Regions from separate parts of the Bradyrhizobium sp. MI1.4 genome, predicted to be linked through region 2. Evidence: predicted binding sites of a transcription regulator. Region 2 holds the regulator's gene; the other holds the start of a gene.
The links. Region 2 encodes LexA, which represses DNA repair genes until DNA is damaged. Its sites were predicted from a motif close to TGTTCNNNNTGTGTTCNG; they were not measured.
Positions count from the first base shown of each region.

Region 1: a site for LexA is predicted at 4,053-4,070, ahead of AC0L23_RS24130 (DUF3072 domain-containing protein). Genes of this name have one in related genera too.

Region 1 is NZ_JBVVPP010000024.1:72,238-79,802, forward strand. Features, by position in the region: gene AC0L23_RS24095 (HAMP domain-containing protein) at 1-949, shown strand, start outside; gene AC0L23_RS24100 (HWE histidine kinase domain-containing protein) at 963-2,453, shown strand; gene AC0L23_RS24105 (hypothetical protein) at 2,450-2,671, opposite strand; gene AC0L23_RS24110 (hypothetical protein) at 2,810-3,067, shown strand; gene AC0L23_RS24115 (hypothetical protein) at 3,163-3,411, shown strand; gene AC0L23_RS24120 (hypothetical protein) at 3,542-3,751, opposite strand; gene AC0L23_RS24125 (hypothetical protein) at 3,770-3,991, opposite strand; gene AC0L23_RS24130 (DUF3072 domain-containing protein) at 4,107-4,301, shown strand; gene AC0L23_RS24135 (DUF6496 domain-containing protein) at 4,387-4,704, shown strand; gene AC0L23_RS24140 (hypothetical protein) at 4,711-5,085, opposite strand; gene AC0L23_RS24145 (Do family serine endopeptidase) at 5,353-6,891, opposite strand; gene AC0L23_RS24150 (universal stress protein) at 7,101-7,565, shown strand, end outside.
Region 2 is NZ_JBVVPP010000027.1:8,178-15,742, reverse strand. Features, by position in the region: gene AC0L23_RS25100 (alpha-hydroxy acid oxidase) at 61-1,194, shown strand; gene AC0L23_RS25095 (HAD family hydrolase) at 1,209-1,835, shown strand; gene AC0L23_RS25090 (hypothetical protein) at 2,002-2,193, shown strand; gene AC0L23_RS25085 (molybdopterin molybdotransferase MoeA) at 2,432-3,643, shown strand; gene lexA (transcriptional repressor LexA) at 3,820-4,521, shown strand; gene AC0L23_RS25075 (hypothetical protein) at 5,015-5,449, shown strand; gene AC0L23_RS25070 (ComEC/Rec2 family competence protein) at 5,588-7,565, opposite strand, start outside.

The DNA.
Region 1 (7,565 bases), on a different contig from region 2:
CATCCCCGTGCAGATCATCACGCTCGACGAGGACCGCCAGCATGCGCTGGCGCGCGGCGCCTTCTCCTTCGTCAACAAGCCGACGACGACCGAGGGTGTCTCGGCCGCGCTGACCCAGATCAAGGAATATGCGCGACCGCGGCGCAAGCGGCTGCTCATCGTCGAGGACAACGAGGCCGAGCAGCTCTCGATCCGCGAGCTCCTGCATCACGACGACATCGAGATCGTGACGACCGGCACCGGTGCCGACGCGCTCTCGATGCTGCGTGAGAACCCCTGTGATTGCGTCGTGCTCGACCTGCGCCTGCCCGACATGACCGGCTTCGAGGTGCTGGACCAGATCCGCAATGACGAGGCGCTCTCGAACGTTCCGGTGGTCGTCTTCACCGGCCGCGAGCTGTCGGCCGAGGAAGATGCGGAGCTCCACACCATGGCGCGGAGCATCGTTGTCAAGGGCGTGGAATCGCCGGAGCGCCTGCTCGACGAGACCGCGCTGTTCCTGCACCGCGTGATCACGGAGTTGCCGATCGAGAAGCAGCGCATGCTCGAGAAGCTGAACAGTTCCGACGAAGACCTGATCGGCAAGACCGCCCTGCTCGTCGACGACGACGCCCGCAACATCTTCGCGCTGTCGAGCGTGCTGGAGCGGCGCGGCATGAAGGTGCTGACGGCCACGACCGGCAACGAGGCGGTGGCCCTGGTCGAATCCAACCCGGAGATCGCCATCGTGCTGATGGACATCATGATGCCGCAGATGGATGGCTATCAGACCATCGGCGTCATTCGTGAAAACCCCATCTTCGCCCGTCTTCCGATCATCGCGTTGACGGCCAAGGCCATGAAGGGCGACCGCGAGAAATGCCTCGAGGCCGGCGCGTCCGACTATCTCGCCAAACCCGTCAACACCGATCAATTGCTGCTTGCAATCCGCATGTGGCTGCACCGCTGAGTTGGATGCCCGTATGGACCACGAAAAGGTCAACATCCTCCTCGTCGACGACCAGCCGGCCAAGCTGCTCGCCTATGAGGTGATCCTGAAGGATCTCGGCCAGAACCTCGTGATCGCCTCATCCGGTCGCGAGGCTCTGGAGGTGCTGCTCAAGACCGAGATCGCGGTGATCCTGGTCGACGTCTGCATGCCCGAGCTCGACGGCTTCGAGCTCGCCGCGATGATCCGCGAGCACCCGCGCTTCCAGAAGACCGCGATGATCTTCATCTCGGCCATTCAAGTCAGCGACATCGACCGCCTGCGCGGCTACGAGATGGGCGCCGTCGACTACGTCCCGGTGCCGGTCGTGCCGGAGGTGCTACGCGCCAAGGTCAAGGTGTTTGCAGAGCTCTATCGCAAGACGCGCGAGCTCGAACGGCTGAATCAGGACCTCGAGGACCGCGTGCGTGCACGCACCGCCGAGCTTGAGAATTCCACAGCAAAGCTGCGCGAGAGCGAAGAGCGGCGCAGCATGGCGATCGCCGCCGGCAAGATGGGCTCCTGGGACTGGGACTGGATCACCGGCGACTGGATGTGGGACGAGGGACAATACCGCATCTTTGGTGTTGGCCCGGAGAGCTTCGAGGTGAATCCGGCCAACGTTCAGGCGCTGTTGCATCCGGATGACGTCGATCAGTTGCGCAAGGCGATCGCCGAATTCAACAAGGGCACGCGCTCCTATGAAACGGAGTTCCGCATCGTGCGGCCCGACGGCGATGTGCGCTGGTGTGTCGGCACGGCCGCCGCCACGGTTGACGATAGCGGTCGGGTCATGCGCGTCAGCGGCGTGACGGTGGACATCACCGAACGCAAGCGCGCCGAGGAACGGCAGACTCTCCTGGCGCGGGAAGTCGATCATCGCGCCAAGAATGCGCTGGCGCTGGCGCAATCGATCGTGCGCCTCACCCGCGCCGACGAGGTCAAAGCCTATGTCAGCGCCGTCGAGGGACGCATCAATGCACTGGCGCGCGTGCACACGATCCTGTCGCTATCGAGCTGGCAGGGCGCCGAACTCTCGAAGCTGATCGACGAGGAGCTTGCGCCCTATTCCCTCGGCGGCCAGATCAAATTGGCGGGGTCGGAAGTTCAGTTGCTGCCGGCAACCGCCCAGACGCTGGCGCTGGCGCTGCATGAGCTTTTCACCAACTCGGCGAAATATGGCGCGCTCTCGACGCGGACGGGACGGCTCGCAATCGGCTGGCAGGTCGAGGACGAGCTGCTCACGCTGACCTGGGAGGAATCCGGCGGCCCGCTCGTCATGACGCCGAAATCCCGCGGCTTTGGTACGCGGAGCCTGCTTGCGAGCGTCGAGTCCCAGCTCGGCGGGCAGGCGCGATTCGATTGGCGCGCCGAGGGTCTGCTGTGCCGGCTCGAGGTGCCGTTGGTCCGCAAGACTGCCGCGACGACCGCGCCCGGCAACTTCGAAGCCGCCAGCTCCGCCGAATTGCAGCGCGCTTCCGGCTAACCGGAGGCCGCGCTCTTCCTGCGCTGCGTCGTTTGCGGCTCGCGCGCGACCCGTCCTTCGAGCCAGGCTTCCGTTTGGGCGAGATCGCGCAGAGCCTTGGCATAGCGGCACGCCGCGCTTCGCTCCGCGCCGCGGGGCAGCTTGCGCGCTTTGCGGAGGATGTCCGCAGCGGCGTTACGATAAGCCAGAGAGCGATAGAGAAAGACCACCTTACCCATATCGAATGTTCCCGTGTTGCGCGCTCATTCTCGCCCACCCGGCATGAACGTCGGATGAAGCGGATGATGACAATTCCTTCATGCGGATGGAACCGGCGCGTGTCGCAGGCGTTGCATGCGAGATTGGGATAGAGTTCCATGCGCGCGAAGAAGTCGTCTGACCTGATCTCTCCCAGCGGGCTCGTCAAGCTGATGACGCACGCGATGATGGGCGCAGCCTTAGGACTCGCTTTCAGCCTCTTGCTCGTGCTGTCCAATCCCGGCGTCGCCAATTTGCTGAGTCACGGCGGAAGGCAGGCCGTGGTCGTTTTCGCCCTCACCTTGGTGACGACGTTCGCGATCGGCGCGACACTGACCGGCGTCGTATTCATCCTCGCCGAGGACAAGCAATCTTGAACTATGCGTGCTTTACCGGAATTTCTTCGTTCGGAACTCCTGCGACGAATGGCAGTTTGCTGCCTGCGTCAATTCAACTCAGGGAGTTCCCGCAGATGAAGACCACCAAGCTCGCTCTTGCCGTGATGTTGGCAACCGGCCTCGCCGCCGCACCGTTCGCAGTGCAGGCCAAGTCGCATAAGGCAAAACACGGATCATCGATGTCGACGTCGCAGACCACCACGGGCGCCAACACCAAGTCCTCCAAGGGTGCTGATCCCTCCGGTCAGGGCGGCTCCGGCCCCGGCTCCGACCAGGGCGGCACCATGACGAACAACAAGGCCGGTATGAGCAACACCAAGTAGGCGTTCGGCGAAAACACGAAGGCCCCGCGATCGCGGGGCCTTTTGCTTTGGGATTCGAACAGACTTCTCTCGGGCCGCTTCGTCAACATGCGGTATCGATGAGCCCCGCACCTCGCGTTGCGCGCAGGCTTCAGCTACGATGGCTGCCCAGGATGTCAGGATGAACGCCTGCAGGATCTGACTTCACCAGATGGTCGAGTCGTGCGCGCTTGCGCGCGATCAAGAGCTGGGCCGCGGCGTCGTCGAGCCCCTCGCGTTGCAGCTGCCGGATGGCAGAGCCCAGTTCGAGAATCTCGGCGCGCAGCTTTAGAATCCGGTATGCATCCGGGACTTCCTCCACCGTGCGCTCCCAAGGCTCTCAGCGGCTCGCGATCACGCGCAGAGGACTACCTGATGTCTTCGCGGAACGAAGGCGCATCCTATCGCGGACATTCGGCAGGACATCGCCGCCACCTGCAGCCTTCCATTCGCCGATCAGCAGATTGATTTTCCGGCGCAGATCCATTTGCGCCAGGGCCTTCTCCGTGCAGTCCCGATCGCGCTCGACGAGCTCGCGTACGGCCGCCTCGACATCGGCCATTTCCAGCCTCAAGGCGCTGATTTTACGTCGAATTTCATTAATTCTGTTGTCCATGGCTTGTTAGAACAAAATAAGAACATATAGTCAAGTCACGATTTCAGAAGGGAGAAGCGACATGCAGGTTCAAGGTAAATACGATGCCAAGTCTTTCCTCACCGAGCAGATGACGCGGGCGCAGGGCCTCCGGCTGAAACGGCTGAGCGAAGAGGCGTATCAGCCCGCGCAATACGCGCGGGATCTGTCCTCCAGCGAGGCAGCACGGCGCATTCAGGTGCTGGAAGCGGAGATCGAGCTGGCGGATTCGTTCTAGGCTAGGTCGCCTATCCGGAACGTTGCTTGCACTTTCGGAACCATGCCTGTCCCGGATTGTTTTCCCAGGCCAAGGGAGAACATGCATGGCACGCAAGGCAAAGAAGCGCCGCTACTCGCGCAGCTCCGGCAGCGATGTCGAAGGCGAGATGAAGCGCTACAAGAAGGGGACCGCGAAAAGCGGACCGGGCGGTCGAGGCGGACGCGTGAAGAGCCGCAAGCAGGCAATCGCGATCGGCCTGTCGAAAGCGCGCAAGAAGGGCAAGAAGGTCCCGAAGAAGGCCGCGAAACGAAAGACGTCCAAGAAGACGTCAAAGAAGACATCTCGGAAAACATCCAAGAAGACTTCGAGAAAGAGTTCGAAGAAGACGTCGAAGCGCAAATCCTCCAAACGGTCGCGCTGACCTCAGTCAGATCATGCTGCCCGGCATGAAGCAGCGGATCGAAACGCCGAACGCGGTCTTCACCGGCCACACCATGGTGCGGCCGGCCCGGTTCGGCTCGGTGATCACGGCTTCGTCCGGTACCTCGACCCACTCGCCGTCGAGCCGCACGCGGTAATGTCCATTGTGCGAGTCCCAATCGGGATCGGCGACCGCAAACCCATCCGCATCCGAGCAGCACGGACCGAGATGGCTGCGCAGGCCGTCGAACCACGGCTTGAGAGGTGAGTCCGCGTAGCGGCCGTCGTCGCGCCCGAGAGCGTTTCCACCCCATAGCACAAGTGGCGCTACCAACGGCGCCACAAGCAGCGCACTTCTCAGCGAGAGCTTCAATCGATCCATGTCGGCACCGATCAAATACGAATTGCCGGCCGGCTCAGCGGCGGCAAGTTCGAAGTTCCACGCTTGCAATCGTCGGTGGCTTCATTGCCGCCGAGTCTGTACGAGATCCGCAATTGTGATGAGCGAACACGGCTTTTTCGGACGAAACCGGGTCATCCTCCCTGCCGTTAACGAGAATGTTATCGGCGATGTGCGGAAATCCTGAAGGCGAACAGGAAAGGCGGCCCGAAGGCCGCCTTTTTGGAGTTGCGCCGATCGACGTTCGCCTTATGCGAGCGGCACCGCCACGAACCGGGTCGTCTGCGCGCTTCTGACCTGCAGCAGCACGCTGCGCTTGCCGGACGATTTCGCTTGCGCCAGCTCCGAACGGACATCGCCGATATTGGCGACGGCCTTGCCGCCCACGTTGAGGATGACGTCGCCGGTCTGGATGCCGCGTTGCGCGGCCGGGCCTTGCGGATCGACTTCAGTGACGACGACGCCCTTCTGGCCGGCGCCCTGCACGTCGCCGGCCGGAGCCAGGCTGAGCCCCAGACGCGGCGGCATGCCGGCATCTGGCTGCGACTTGCCCTCGTCGGCTCTAGCCTGCCGCTCGTTCGGCAACTCGCCAAGCGCCAGTGTCACCGTCTTGCTGTCGCCTTTGTGGACGACATTGAGCTTCACGGACGTGCCCGGCGCCAGGGTGGCGATGGTGCGGGCGAGATCGCGGGAATCCTTGATCGCGGTGCCATTGACGGCGGTGATGACGTCGCCCGCCTCGATGCCCGCCTTCGCCGCCGGGCTGCCGTCCTGCGGATTGTCGACGATCGCACCGCGCGCCTCCTTGAGGCCGAGACTGTCGGCGATATCCGACGTCACCGGCTGCACCTGCACGCCGAGCCAGCCGCGTGTGACCGCGCCCTTGTCCTTCAACTGTGCGACGACGAGCTTTGCGGTCGAAGCCGGAATGTCGAAGCCGATGCCGACCGAGCCGCCGGAGGGCGAGAAGATCGCGGTGTTCACGCCGATCACGTTGCCGTTCATGTCGAAGGCCGGCCCGCCGGAATTGCCCTTGTTGATCGGCGCGTCGATCTGGATGAAGTCGTCATAGGGACCATTGCCGATGTCGCGGCCGCTGGCCGAGACGATGCCGGCGGTCACGGTGCCGCCGAGGCCGAAGGGATTGCCGACCGCGACCACCCAGTCGCCGATACGCGGCTTCTGGTCGGAGAATTTGACGAACGGAAAATCCTTCTTGCCCTCGACCTTGATCAGCGCGAGATCCGTCTTCGGATCGGTGCCGACCACTTTCGCGCTGTAGATGGTGCCGTCGTCCATCGTCACTTGCACCGATTCGGCGTGATCGACGACGTGGTTGTTGGTCACGGCATAGCCGTCGGCGGAGATGAAGAAGCCGGAGCCCTCACCCGTGATCATCTGGCGGCGCTGGCGCGGCATGCCCTCCATGCCCCCCGGGCCGCGGAAGCCGAATTGCCGCGAGAACTGGTCGAACGGCGTCGCCTCGTCCGAATCCATCCGGTTCTGTTGCAGCATCGCGCTCTTATCATTGTCCTGGTCGATCCTGACCCGCACCGAAATGACGGCGGGTTTGACCTTGCTGACGAGGTCGCCGAAGCCCGGCGGTGTCGCGGCGGTCTCCGCGGCCTGGGCGGGCGCAATGAAGGAGGTCGCGCTGAACGGCGAAGAGCCGGGAGCAGTCGCCAGCACGGCCACGCCAAGCGCGGCCACGGTGCCGAGCAGCGCGAGCCGGCGCGGCCTCAGGACCTTGCGGGACGTTGTGGTGTCGGAATTGACGTGATCGCTCATGTCGATATGTCCATGTTGGGTAAGTCGCCTTGCACCCAACATGGTGGTCGCCACCTTACAGCGTCCCGTCCACGCGATTAAATCTTGGCAAAGTAGCCGGGCCGGCGATACGGCCAAAGGTCAAGGCTGCACGTTTGATGCAGCTCAACGCGGGCCATGCGCACCGTGGAAGACTGCGGCCACCGGATGATGTCCATCGGAGGCACGTCATGTACAAAGACATTCTCGTCCACATCCCCACCGAGCGGCCGATCCGCCCGGTGATCGACGGCTCGATCTCGCTCGCAGCGGGCCTCAACGCCCATCTCGATGCAGTTGCGGTTGGCTATGTGGCAACCAGTGCGGCCTATATCATGGAGGGCGGCGCTGCGGTGGCGGCGGTGTTCGAGATGGAGCGCGAGAGTGCAGTGGAGCGGGCCGAGGCGGCGCTCGCGGTATTCAAGAGCAAAGCGATGAACGCCGGCATTTCCTACACATGCCACCCACTCGGGGCGATGCCGGGGGATGCGGTCGGCTTGCTCGGCGAGATGGCGCGGCTGCACGATCTCAGCATCGTGCTCCAGCCGGATCCGGCGCAAGGCTCACTCGACAACGATGTGCCCGGCGAGATCCTGTTCCAGGCGGGTGGCCCGGTGCTTTTCCTGCCCTACACCTTCCATGGAGCGTTCAAGGCG
Region 2 (7,565 bases):
TTTGGCGCCCCGGACGGGTTAGGCGATCAGGGAAGGCTTCAAATTCTCGGGAGGATAACAATGAACGAAGCACCCCGCATCCAACCGGAAAGGAACGTCGAGCTCGGCGCCAGCACCGAGCCGTTCCAGAATCTGCATGAATTCATCCGGAAAGCCCGCGCCAACCTCAACCAGAATGCATGGGACTATATCGTCGGCGCGGCCGAGACCGAGACCACGATGCGTCGCAACCGCATGGCGCTGGACGAGATCGCTTTCCGCCCGCGCGTGCTGCGCGATGTTCGCAAGGTTACAGGTTCGGTCGAACAGTTCGGCCGCAAGATGCGCCTGCCCGTGGTCCTCGCCCCGGTCGGCGCGCTCGAGATCTTCGATCCGGATGGTGCGGCGAGCGTGGCACGCGCCTGCGGCACTTTCGGTGCGGCGCACATGCTCAGTTCGGTGTCCGAGCCCGGCCTAGAAAAGACCGCCGAAGCTGCGTCCGACGCGCTGCGGCTCTACCAGCTCTATGTGCGCGGCGATGACGCCTTCGTCGCCGACGTCGTCAGCCGGGCCGAGAAGAACGCCTACGCCGCCTTCTGCCTGACCGTCGACACCGCCCACTACAGCCGCCGCGAACGTGACATCGCCAAGCGCTACGTTCGCGAGAGCCGCTTGCGCGCCACCGGGGGCGATTACCAGAAGGGTCTGGAGTGGCGGACGGTGAAGATGATCAAGGACAAGTTCAAGATCCCGCTGATCCTCAAGGGCATCGCGACGCCAGAGGACGCGCTGATCGCGATCGATCACGGCGTCGAATGGATCTACGTCTCCAACCATGGCGGCCGTCAGCTCGATCACGGTCGCGGCGCCATGCACGTGCTGCCCGAGATCGTCGACGCCGTGAACGGCCGCGCCAAGATCATGGTCGATGGCGGTGTCTGTCGCGGCACCGACATCGTCAAGGCGATCGCGGCGGGCGCCGACCTCGTCGGCATCGGCCGGCTGCAATGCTGGGCGCTGGCGGCGGCCGGCGAAGCCGGCGTGGCGCGCATGCTGGAACTGCTCGAGGACGAAGTGCTGCGCTGCCTCGGCCTCTTGGGTGCGACCTCGTTCGCCGAGGTCAACAAATCCTGCCTGCACCAGGCGACCGCAACCAACGCGCCGAGTGTGTTCAGCGCGTTTCCGCTGTTCGACCACGAGCCGTATCGATACTGAGTGAAAGGACGCAGGTGACATCGCTCTCTCCCGGCAGCGCGGATGCGCTCCTGTTCGATCTCGGCCGCGTCGTGCTCGATATCGATTTCTCCAAGGCGATCGCCTGCTGGGCGGGACATGCCGGCTGCAAGCCCGAAGCCATCGTCGCGCGCTATGTGCGGGACAGCGAAGCCTATCGGTTGCACGAGATGGGGAAGATCAGCGATGAGGACTATTTCGCCTCATTGCGAGCCTCGCTCGGAATCGGCATTTCGGACGCGCAATTCCTGGAAGGCTGGAACGCGATTTTCGCCGGCGAAATGCCTGACATCGCCGAGCTGCTGCCGCGCGCAGCGAAACAGATGCCGCTCTATGCTTTCTCCAACACCAACCGGCCGCACGTGGACCATTTCTCGAGGGAATATGCCGACCTCCTCGGCCATTTCCGCGAGCTGTATTTGTCGTCCAGCATCGGCCTGCGCAAACCGGATGCGGAGGCCTTCGACCACGTCGTTGCGGCGATCGGCGTGCCCGCCGGGCGCATCGTGTTCTTCGACGATCTTGCCGAAAACATCGAGGGAGCGCGCGCGCGCGGCTTGATGACGGTGCATGTGACCTCGCCGCGTGACGTCGGGAACGCATTGAAGGCATTGGGCATTTGACGACGTCCGTTGTCGCGAAACCCACGACGGCACGGCCCGACGGACCAATTTTGAAAAATTGAGGAACCGGATCACTTTGTGCATTTTTATACAGAGTTCCGGGAACGGAATACCGCCTTCCGGACTCTTAGAGTCCGTTGGGACTTCTACGGACGGATGCATCATCGTGCTGGGCAAAACCTACCTCACCAAGCAGGCCTCTCTTCTTCTTGAATTCGCGAGGACAACTTCAGATTCGGACCTTTCCGCCAAGCTTGTGAGCAAGGCCGCCGACCTGAAATCCCAAGCCGACCCGCTGCCCGACAAGGATCAGGGATCCAAGGCGCCCGACGTAACTCCCGGGCAGGCAGGGAGCTGATCGATTCAGGCCATGGCGCGTTCTCGCCTTGCCATGATTTTCGTCGCTTCCATGACCACTCTCCTGCCGATCTGTGACCTCCTTCGGATCATGCCGCGACGCGCTTGATCCTGCCTTCCGGAACAATGTGAAGGGGCGGGATGACTGTGCCTGCTCAGCCGCTTTTGCCTCTGCGCCTGCGCTCGGCTAGAAGACGTGCGGAACATTCGCCCGAACGTGCCGAGCAGGAGTTTTCGCCGTGGCCTTGATGCCGGTTTCTGACGCGCTTGCCGCGGTGCTGGCGGGTGCAGAGCCGCTGCCGGAAGAAATGATTTCCCTCGACGAGGCCTACCATCGCGTGCTCGCGCGTGACGTCGTGGCGCGGCGCACGCAGCCGCCGCAAGCGATGTCGGCGATGGACGGCTACGCGGTGCGCGCGGCCGATGCCGCGACGATCGATTCGGAGCTCACCGTCATCGGCGAAGTCGCAGCGGGCCGACCGTTCGAGGGGACGGTCGGAGCCGGCGAGGCCGTGCGGATCTTCACCGGCGGCGTCGTTCCCTTTGGCGCGGACGCCGTCGTGATCCAGGAGGACACGGTCGCCGCCGGCAAGCGCATCACGATCAAGGAAGCCGCGATCGCCGGCCGGCACATCCGCCCCGCCGGCGTCGATTTCCGCGAGGGCGACGTGCTCCTGCGCAAGGGAAGCCGTCTGACCGAGCGAGACCTCGCGCTCGCCGCCGGGATGAATCATCCGCACCTTGCCGTTGTCAGGCGTCCGAAGGTCGCGATTCTCGCCACCGGCGACGAGCTGGTGATGCCGGGCACCACGCCCGGCCACGGCCAGATCGTCTATTCCAACGGCTACGCCCTGCACGCGCTCGCCCGCAGCGAGGGCGCCGAGACCATCGACCTCGGTATTGCCGCCGACACGCTCGAGGCCACCACCGCCGGCATCCGCCGCGCCCGCGAGAGCGGCGCCGACGTCCTGATCACGACCGGCGGCGCATCGGTCGGCGACCACGATCTGGTCCAGCAGGCACTGCGGGACGAAGGCATCGCGATGGCGTTCTGGAAGATCGCGATGCGGCCAGGCAAGCCGATGATGCACGGGCGACTCGGCGCAATGGGTGTGATCGGCCTGCCGGGCAATCCCGTATCGTCCTACGTGTGCGCTTTCCTGTTCATGGTGCCGCTGATTCGCGCCCTGTCGGGCCGTTCAGTGATTCACCATCGCCGTGAACGCGCCGTGCTCGGCCGCGACGTCGGCGCCAACGACCAGCGCGAGGACTATCTGCGCGCGCATCTTGAGGAGCGTGACGATGGCACACGCGTCGTTGTTCCCGTCAATCATCAGGACTCTTCGCTGCTTGCGAATCTCGCTGCAGCACAGGTACTTCTCGTCCGCGCACCATTCGCGCCGAAGGCCGAAGCCGGCACGGCTTGCGAAGTGTTGCGGCTCCCCGTCTGAGCGCCCCCGCAACGCGCGTTCCGCGCACTTTGCTCTGTTCACGGTAAATTAAGCAGTTGCGGAACATGTATCGAACATATAGTGTCTGTTCATGATTTGTTTCGAGCATGCAGCGGCTTATGGCCGAATTCAGCGTCTCGGAATCGGACGACATCAACCGGGGGACTTTGGTCGAGATGTTAACGCGCAAACAATACGAGCTTCTGCGGTTCATCAGTGAACGTCTGAAGGAAAGCGGCGTGCCGCCCTCCTTCGACGAGATGAAGGATGCGCTCGATCTGCGCTCGAAGTCGGGCATCCATCGCCTGATCACGGCGCTCGAGGAGCGTGGCTTCATCCGACGCCTGCCCAACCGCGCCCGTGCGATTGAAGTCATCAAGCTGCCGGAGCTCCAGGCAGCCGCTGGCAGCCGCCGCGGCTTCACGCCGAGCGTCATCGAGGGCAATCTCGGCAAGGTGCGTGCGAGCGCGAGCCTGCCCGCTGACGAGGGCGAACGTCCCGTCGCGGTGCCGGTGATGGGCCGCATCGCGGCCGGCACGCCGATCGAGGCGTTGCAGACCCGCAGCCATACTATCAGCGTACCGCCTGACATGCTCGGCTCGGGCGAGCATTACGCGCTGGAAGTGCGCGGCGACTCGATGGTCGAAGCCGGCATTCTCGACGGCGACATGGCCCTGATCCAGCGCAACGAGAGCGCCGATACCGGCGACATCGTGGTGGCGCTGATCGACGACGAGGAAGCGACACTGAAGCGCTTCCGCCGTCGCGGCGCCTCGATCGCGCTCGAGCCCGCCAACGCGGCCTATGAGGTCCGCATCCTGCCGCCCAACCGGGTGAAGATTCAGGGCAAGCTGATCGGGCTTTACCGGAAGTACTGATACCGGGAGTCTTTCTATCGGCAGTACTTCATATCGGAAGCACTTCATGCCGGAGGTGCTTGGCGCCTCGCGCGCTTCCGATCGACATCGCCGGTCAGAGATTGGAGCGGATCATCGTCCGCTCCGGCTGGATAGCCTTTCTGGTTCTGCACAGACTATCCGGCCCCTCCTCCAACGCTGGCTCCTCGCCACGCCGACGAAGCAGCACCGCTTCAAGCAGCACCGCTTCGCGGCTCGGTTGTTCGAGGAAACAGCGACCAGCGGTCAAGTTCGGCCGTTGCAGCCAAGTTGGCAATGTTCGCGTACGCGCCTCCCGAATGCATCGCGGCGAGCTTTGTTCCTATTGAATTCGGGAAAGATAATGTGATCGCGGCTTGCGGAAGCCAGCCGCAGATTTGCCCACAACCAAGCAGAGCGTTCGTGCTTCCACTCTGATAGAGGCCTGCGCCTCGATAAGAGACGCGGGTTGCTATCCCAGCATGAGGAGCACCCGATGTGTGACTACAGCCTACATGCCGTCGCGTCGCGCCCCGCCGAAGTCGGCGAGACGATCGTCACGACAAGCTTCCGCGGCACCTCGACGCGCGGCTTCGCCTCTGCAGCCGATCCGTCTGTTGCCGTCTGCCTGCTGCCGGGGACGGAGCTCGCCTTCGCCGACGACGTCCGCTACGACAATCGCTGGATCTGGACGCGCACCATCAATTCCCGCGTGGGCAAGTTCGGCAAGATCGATCCGCACGTTCCCGACCGCCATCATGATGCGATCGAATTCCCCGACGGCAAATACGTGCTGGTGACGCAGCTCGTCGAAGGCCAGCGCGCGACGGTGCTGCAACTGCCGGTGACTCAGTCGGTCACCGAGCGCGAGCACAAGGCGCAGATCACCGCCGACAGGCAGCCGACCGTCACGCACCTGCCGATCGGCTGACAGAGCCGCCCTCCGGCTACGAAGTCGGAGGTCAGGATTAAATCGCCATCGCCGGCCGTGGCCGGCGAGATGGTGTGGTTTGCACCCCGCTAATCCGAACGGACGCACCGAACCACTGCGTTGCTCCGCACCATCAGATCAATCGTCGGCTTGCAGGTCGGTGTCCGCCGGCGTTGCGTCCTTGATGCGAGGCGCGGTCGACTTTGGCGCGAGGCTGCCGTCGAAATCACCCTCGCCGGCGCCGGCCGGCAACCAGGGGCGGCTCGTGCCTCTCGCCCTCACTGCCTGAACCACAAAACCGTCACCACGCTGCGTCAGCGCCAGCGCGCTCTGGCTGGCGAGCCGCTGCCGATCGACCACCATCGCCGCGCAATCAGGCGGTGCGGGACGAGTCGTCACCACCAGCGCGGCCCGACTGCAATCGTCCGCGAGAGCGTCGACGCGCAGTGCCAGCGCGACCAGCCTCCCGTCGGCCAGTGGCGTCACGCAGCCGGATTCGTCGCAGGACACGCCATCGGCAAGCGAGGCTCTGCCCGCATCGCGCGGATCGGCGTCGGCAGCGAGCCATTCCTTGAGCAGAAAGCTGTCCTTGTTCGTCCTGATCAGGTGCAGATATCCGTCCCTGCCCCGCACCGCGACGCTGGCGCCATCCCCGGCAATCAGAATGTCGGGCTGCCGCGCCGACAGTCCCCAGAGGATCGCTGCCAGCAGCACCAGGGCGCCGGACCAGCGCAGCGGCGTGCGCAACAAGCCGAGCACAATGATTCCCAGGCTCGCCGCGATCAGCGGCGCGATCCCGAACGCCGGGATGCGGCCCACCGCGCCCGGCAAGGCCGCGACCCAGCGCGAGACCGCGACCATCCACTCGATGCCAATCCCCATCAGCCACCAGAACACGCTGTCCAGCCCGAACGGCGCAGCAAGCAGCCCCAACAGCCCCGCCGGCATCACCAGCGCAGAGACCACCGGCATCGCGCCGAGATTGGCGAGCACGCCGAACGGCGTGACACGGTGGAAATGAAAGGCGGCATAGGGCGTCGTCGCAAGTCCCGCAATCAGCGAAGCCATGAACAGCATCGCAATCTCGCGCCCACCCCACATCGCAATGCGCGCAGTCGCCGAATTGTCCGGCGAGGCAAACAAATTGGGCATGCCGATCTGCACCAGTGCGACCAAGCCGAGCGTTGCCGCAAACGACATCTGAAAACTCGGATGCACCAGCGCTTCCGGCGCGACCGCCAGCACGATCAGCGCAGCCACAGCAAGCGTGCGGAAGGTGATGGCGCGGCGATCGACCATCACCGCGATCAGCACCACCGCCGTCATGAAGAACGACCTTTGCGTGGCGACCTCCGCGCCCGACAGCAGCAGGTAGAACGCAGCGGCGACCAGCGCGGCGGCGGCCGACCATTTCTTGATGGCGAAGCCGGCCGCCAATCCGGGGATCAGAGCGAGCAGCGCGCGCACCGCGAAGAACACGACGCCGGCAACGACGGCCATGTGATAACCGGAGATCGAGAGCACGTGGCCGAGGCCGGAGATGAACATCGCATCGTTGACGGGCGTGGTGATCGCATCGCGCCGCCCGGTGAGCAGCGCGGTCGCGATCGCCCGATTGTCGCCGTCGAGCGTCGCCCGGATGCGGGCATCGATCGCATCGCGCAGGCCTTGCATGAAGGCCGCGTAACGCAGCCGTAAGCCGCCGGTCTCAGGCGGCGACGCCACCGTGATGGCGCCCATCGCGAAGCCGGAGGCGCCGATGCCCTGGAAGAACATGTCACGCGAAAAGTCGTAGCTGCCGGGCCGCACCGGCGCGAGTGGCGGCATCAGCCGTGCCTTCAGCTGAACGAAGCTACCGACCTCCGGCGCGGTGCCCTTGCGGACCGACAGGCGCACGCGCTCGAGCCTGACGTCGCTGCGCTGCGCCTCCATCGCCGTGACGCGCAGCACGAAACGATCGGTACGCTCGCGGATGTCGCGAGCCTCGACGAAGCCCGACAACGACACCGAATAGAGCGCCCTTGCCAGCACCGGGTGGGCGATGCGCGCCGTCTTCCAGGTTGCGACGGCAAAGCCGGCCGCGACCGCCGCGATCATGATGGCCGGGGCGAACAGC